Regions from separate parts of the Moraxella sp. FZLJ2109 genome, predicted to be linked through region 1. Evidence: predicted binding sites of a transcription regulator. Region 1 holds the regulator's gene; the other holds the start of a gene.
What was found. The regulator PhoB, encoded in region 1, activates phosphate uptake and scavenging genes when phosphate is short. The targets are predictions, from matches to a motif close to TGTCATNAANCTGTCATAA.
Positions count from the first base shown of each region.

Region 1 (3,427 bases):
CAGCCGCTCAGCAAAGCGCGCCAAGCAGTCCAATCCGCGCAATTGCACATCATCAGACAGTTGATCGTATTCATCAAGCCCTGCGCCCAGCTGCACTTTTTCGCTCATCGATGCGATTTTTTTGAGTTTATCGCCGTGGCGTTCGGCAATGGCAAGGTGGATGCTGTTCGAGCCGATATCGACCGATGCTAATTTTTCGGTATTTTCAAGCATATCAGTGCGCCTGTCTGTGTGCGTGTGGGTCGATCAGATGGCTTTTTGAGAAAATGATACGAAAAGTCGAGCCATGTCCTTCTTTAGAATCAATCTCAAGGCGTGCGTCGTGTTTATTGAGCACATGTTTGACGATGGCAAGTCCAAGCCCTGTGCCGCCTGTCGCGCGACTGCGACCGCTATCAACGCGATAAAACCGCTCGGTCAGCCGCGACAGATGTTCATGACTGATGCCGATGCCATTGTCAATGACGCTCAAATGCGCTTCATCGCCGACTTCTTCCCAGATGATGTCGATCTCGCCGCCAGCAGGGGTGTATTTGATGGCATTGGTCACAAGGTTTAAGATCGCGCTGTACAGATAGCCTTCAATGCCCAGTACATTTTTATTGGTATCCAGATGCACATCGATCAGATGTCCTTGCTGATTGCTGGCTTGGGCATTGTCAAAAACCTGCATCAACAGCCGCGGCATATCGACCGCGACTTTAGGCTTGGTCTCATCGCTTTCTAGGCGCGATAACATCAATAAATCATTGATCAAATCATTCATACGCACCGCTTGCTCTTGCATCAGCTTAATGCCGCGCGCCCATGCAGGCTTGATATCATCTGCATGTGAGAAATTTTCAAGATAACCCAAAATCACCGTCAAAGGCGTGCGCAGCTCATGCGAGACATTACCTACAAAGTCTGTCTTCATCTGCTCAAGGTGCTGCTGCTGCGTGTAGTCTTGTAAAGTAATCAGGTGCGAGCCATCGGACAAAGGCTTGATTTGAATGCGCAACACATCACCTGCCACGCTTGGCGATGGTGCGCGAAATTCGTGGCTGATGGCGGTGTTTTCGTGGATTTTTTGGGTGATGGTGTCAAAAATCTGTGTACCAAACAGCGTCTTTGGCACGGTGATGGCGGTGCTTGTCTGGTGCAAAAGCGTGCTTGCGATGGTGTTTTGGTACACGATTTGTTGGTCTTTTAATTGCACCACGCCTTCGTCAATGTGTTCTAATAGCAAGGGATGGATGGGCTGGATTGTCATGATTACTCTGTATAAAACTGGGGCAAACCCTATTTATCCGAAAAGCGATAGCCCGTACCGCGCACCGTTTGGATATAAGCATCCGCGCCATAAGGCTTGAGCAAATTGCGCAAACGGCGGATATGCACATCGACCGTGCGCTCATCGATATAGACATTGCCGCCCCATACGCCATCGAGAATCTGCGCGCGGGTGTAGGCGCGTTCGGCGTGATTGATGAAAAATAACAACAAGCGATATTCGGTACTGCTCATGGCGATCTCAGTATCATTCGCCATCACGCGCTGACCTGCGGCATCGATGACAAGATTGCCAATGCTGGTGCGCTGCTCATTACCGACGCCATGCACGCGGCGCAGCACTGCTTTGACACGGCTGACCAGCTCGCGCGTGCTAAATGGCTTGGTGATATAGTCATCGACACCGATGTCAAAGCCAAGCACTTTATTGTCTTCTTCGCCTTTTGCGGTGAGCATGATGATGGGAATGTCGGCGGTGGTGGCGTCTTTTTTTAGGCGTTTGGCAAAGTCAATGCCCGATTCGCCAAATGGCATCATCCAATCAAGTAAAATCAAAGCAGGCTTGGTATCGACCACCGCCACGGCAGCAGCATGGGTGTCAAAGGCTTGAACGGCTTGAAAATCCGCCAATTCTAAGGTATTGACAATCAGCTCACTGATGGCAGGTTCGTCTTCGACAACTAAAATGGTGGGCGTGCTCATAAAATTCCTTGTGCGTGCGTCGTTGTATGCGTCCAACAATGCTTTGGCGATGTCTTTATAGTCTAATGGTTTTTGGGCTGATGTCAAATGTTTGTGGCTGTCAAAGTGTGTTTTTGCAAGATTTTGCCACTTGGTATGATTAAGTGCTTAATCTTGCTTTGCTAAATGGATTTTAAAATCGTGCAGCCAAACTGGGATTGAAATGATAAAAATCGAATGATATCAAAAACTTAAACTTATCAATATTCAGCTTATTCACCCAGCTTGTGACAGCTGCACTATTTTAATGGCTTGACCAATCTCAGCCGTGACGACCAGCGATATAGTCGGCAGTGGCTTGCATTTTTGGTGCGTTAAAGATTTGCTCAGTTTTGCCCATCTCGACCATATCACCCAGATACATATATGCAGTGTAGTCCGAGCAGCGCACTGCTTGCTGCATATTGTGCGTGACGATGGCGATGGTGTAGTCTTTTTTCAGATCGTGGATCAACTCTTCGATTGCGCCTGTTGAGATCGGATCAAGTGCTGAAGTCGGCTCGTCCAATAGCAGTACTTCAGGGCGTGTGGCGACAGAGCGCGCGATGCACAGACGCTGCTGCTGACCGCCTGACAGTGACAGACCTGATTTTTTCAGCTTGTCTTTGACTTCATTCCACAGTGCAGATTTTTTCAATGCCCATTCGACGCGTTCATCCAGCTCAGCTTTTGAAAGATTTTCGTACAGACGCACACCAAAGGCAACATTGTCATAGATTGACATGGCAAAAGGGGTTGGTTTTTGGAATACCATACCAACACGAGCACGCAGCAGATTGACATCGACATTGCCATCTAGGATGTTGTGATTATCAAGGATGATCTCGCCTGTGGCTTTCATGCCGTCATACAGGTCGTACATACGGTTGAAGGTGCGCAGTAGCGTTGATTTACCGCAGCCTGATGGACCGATGAACGCGGTGACTTTTTTGTCAGCGATGTCAAGATTGATGTTTTTGAGCGCGTGATAATCGCCGTAGTAGAAGTTTAGGTTTTTGACTTGTACTTTGGCGGTGGCGGTGGCTTGTGCTTGGCTGCGTTCGTTGGTGGTGTTCATGGTTTGTGGCATGGTGGCTGAGTTAAAGTTTAGCATGGTGTATCCTTGTACTTCAATTTAAGTGAATTTCTATAGCAACATCTATTAAGCAAATTTATCATTTCTCGGCGCGTGCTGAGATGATGCGCGCGATGACATTGAGCGTCAGTACCGCAAAGGTGATCAGTAGTGCCGCTGCCCACGCTAGGGCGTGCCAGTTGTCATACGGACTCATGGCGAATTGGTAAATGGTATTTGGCAAGTTACCGATGGCTTGCGACATATCGGTGCTGAAATATTGGTTGTTCAAGGCGGTGAACAATAATGGCGCGGTTTCGCCTGCAATGCGAGCAAAGGCAAGTAGCACACCTGTGATGA
Region 1 covers NZ_CP101112.1:1,218,903-1,222,329, forward strand. The annotation lists gene NKU06_RS05570 (Ppx/GppA phosphatase family protein) at 1-213, opposite strand, end outside; gene phoR (phosphate regulon sensor histidine kinase PhoR) at 215-1,252, opposite strand; gene phoB (phosphate regulon transcriptional regulator PhoB) at 1,282-1,974, opposite strand; gene pstB (phosphate ABC transporter ATP-binding protein PstB) at 2,276-3,082, opposite strand; gene pstA (phosphate ABC transporter permease PstA) at 3,168-3,427, opposite strand, start outside.

Region 2 (3,427 bases), 470 kb from region 1:
TATTCTTATTCACAAGACCAATACCCAATACCGCACCGACTAGGATGTGCGTACTTGATACTGGGATACCTAGGCTTGATGCACCCATAACAACTGCCGCTGCTGCAAGTTCCGCCGCAAAGCCTGAAGCTGGATGCATTTCGGTTAGGTTTGTACCGACAGTTTGGATAACTTCTTTACCGATGAACCACAAGCCGACGATCAGCGCAATACCGAAAGTCACCATCACAGGACCTGGTACCATCGCTTTGGCTTCGATGGCGTTATTTTTGATCACATCAAGGATAGCCACGAATGGACCGACAGCGTTAGCAATGTCGTTCGAACCATGACTGAACGCGAACGCACACGCGGTAAATACTTGCATCCAACTGAACAGAATGAATGTCGCCTTACCAAGGTCTTCTTTGTGCTTACCACGAATGGTCTTGGTGTAGATGAATGCCGCCAACCATACGATCGCACCCAGCATACCCATCACCAATGATGCTTGTAGCATACTTAGGTTTAAGCCTGTGTTTGACAGACCCTTGAACACAACCATCGCCGTCATGATCACCGCGCCCAATGCTGCGATCAACGGCACCCAAGTTTTCAGCGCTTTTAGAGTGTCGATGCTGTCGCGTTCACGCTCAAGATCAAATAGCGAACGATAATAATCCGTCTCTAGATCTTCGCGCGTGCAGTCGCTATCTTTATAGACTTCTTGGTCGCGCAGTAGCGCATTGGTGTATGGCAGCTTATCTTCTTCGCTTAGGTTGTCGAAGTATTCTTTTTGCTCACGCTTGAGTGTCTTTTTATTGGTCTTAATCACACGGACGCGTGCTTCCGCCACTTCGTTGTATGCCAAGATATTTTTCTTAATAATACTGTATAGAAAATATGACAACAAACCACCCAATAGCGGTGAGGCAACCCACGAAATGGCGATTTCACCGATTTTTGACCATTTTACAGTAGAAAACGCAAGCTCGCTGCCACCCATATTGATACCAAGTACGATCGAGCTACCGACAATACCGCCGATGATGGCGTGCGTGGTTGAGACTGGCAAGCCTTTTTTGGTGGCAAATAGCAGCCAAAACGCCGCCGCGATCAATGCCGATAGCATCAAATAGATGAACTGATCAGGCGATACACCCAACTTATTGATATCTACGATACCGCTACGGATGGTATCAGTCACCGCTGCACCTGCCAAGACCGCGCCCGATACTTCAAAAATCGCCGCAACTGCCAACGCTTGAGTGACGGTCAAAGTACCTGCACCAACCGAAGTACCAAATGAGTTGGCGACATCGTTACCACCGATGTTGAACGCCATAAAGATACCAAAAAAGCTCGCCACCATAAATAGCGCGACCTGCTGATGCATGGTGTAGTCAAGACCCCACCAAATAAAATAAATACTGACCGCTGCCATCATCAGACCAAATAGCAAATTACCTGCCATTGGTGTTGTTTGTTTTGCTGAATTTACCATAAATTAAGTCAAATTATTCATAAAGAAAGCCACTTGGGTGCGCTGTGCATCCTAGCAGTGGCTGAAAAGTTATAGGCGCAATATGACAACACACCCCAATCTTGTCATATTATAGAATCCTATTATGACAATATGATGACAATTTTATCATATTTGCCAAATTGTAAGAAGATGTTTTGGAAAATATCTCGACAGTTACGCTGTGTCATCAGAATGTAACCGCACCATGCATTGCCTATTTTATCCCAACTTGCTATGATAACCGCTCCTATTTTATCGAGAGTACCGATGTCATTAATCGCCGATATGGTCGCCGCACTCATGCGCTATCACACCTTGCCACACCACACCGATGCAGCACTTGCCGACGCCCTAGCACAGATTCAAGCATGGCAACGCGCGCGCATTCATCTCGCCAACGCTGAGCTATTTACTCACAAGAAAACCGCACCACTTGCCAGCTATCTGATCGATCGCATCTACAGTGCGGCGACTTTCGAAGTGCTTGCCGCACAGCTACTCACCGCAGGACAAAACGCGCTTAATGGCTCAGGCAAGCTTGAAAAACTCGTCCCCACTAAGACACTCACCGCAGGTCTACTTGGCGTATCGGCGACCATCACCGCCATTGAGCTTGATTTACAATTGGCGCAGCGTTATCTAGCAGACTTTCGCGACAAGCTCATCAATGATGCGACCATGAGCGCGCTGTATCAAGCGGCGAATGCCAAAGACGCACGCATCGCTCAGATTCGTGAGATTGAGCAAGTTTGCCAAGTGTCGTATCAAGAATTTGATTCATTCCTGCTCAGAAACGCCTTTAAACTTGCCAAATCCACCGCCTATGCCAATGGTTATCAACCGCTGTATGACTTTATTAGTGAAGGCTTGGATGCGATTCATGCCATTGATAAGATTGAGCGATTTACCACGCCTTTTGTTGCAACAGAGCTTGAAATCATTGAAAAAATCCATGCAGGCAAGCCGATTTTTGACTAAGTCAGATTGGGTGATTTTAAGGGTTGAGTAAATTGCTTTAATATGATTTATTTTAACCCTTAAAATCTTTGAAAAATATTGATAACTATTTGATTTTAAATGATGATTTAATATCACAATGCATATGCCAATTGATAACTTTTAAGCCAAATTCATCATAATCACACCCAAACCAGCAAACTTGCGCCCCATCCACAGACAAATTTTTGAAAACCTGCCTAATTTTTCCCAATTAACCTGCAAAATAGTGTATCATTAAGGGTTGAAATTTATCAAAAATTTAGGGCTTATCATGAGCAATCAAAATCATAACGACACACAATTTACCAATCCAAATATCCTGCCAACAGGCACGCCGCAAGGACAGAGCGAGCTGCAGCGACCACAAGGCAGCGAAACGGTTGGCGAAGAGACCACGCATTTTGGCTATCAGACCGTGCGTAAATCTGAAAAGCAAGCCAAAGTCGCTGAAGTATTCACTTCTGTGGCACGCAAATATGATGTGATGAATGATTTGATGAGCTTCGGTATTCATCGCCTATGGAAGCGTTATGCCATCAGCCTAACAGGAGTGCGCAGCGGTCAGCGCGTGCTTGACATCGCAGGCGGTACAGGTGATCTTGCCAAGGTGTTTAGCCGTGAAGTCGGTCGCTCAGGTCGCGTGGTGCTATCAGACATCAATGAAGCGATGTTGGAAGTCGGTCGCACACGCTTGATTAATGCTGGCTGTAATAATGTCGATTTTGTGCTTGCTAATGCTGAGACGCTTGAGCCATTTGCCGATAATTCGTTTGACCTAGTCACCATCAGCTTCGGTCTTCGCAATGTCACCGACAAAGACAAAGCCCTTGCCGCCATGCACCGCGTGCTAAAACCGGGTGGTCGCTTGTTGGTGCTTGATTTTAGCAAACCTGTCTTTGAACCGCTATCAAAAGCTTATGATTT
Region 2 covers NZ_CP101112.1:1,685,696-1,689,122, reverse strand. The annotation lists gene NKU06_RS08175 (inorganic phosphate transporter) at 1-1,483, opposite strand, end outside; gene NKU06_RS08170 (hypothetical protein) at 1,772-2,482, shown strand; gene ubiE (bifunctional demethylmenaquinone methyltransferase/2-methoxy-6-polyprenyl-1,4-benzoquinol methylase UbiE) at 2,775-3,427, shown strand, end outside.
Region 2: a site for PhoB is predicted at 1,606-1,624, ahead of NKU06_RS08175 (inorganic phosphate transporter). Genes of this name have one in related genera too.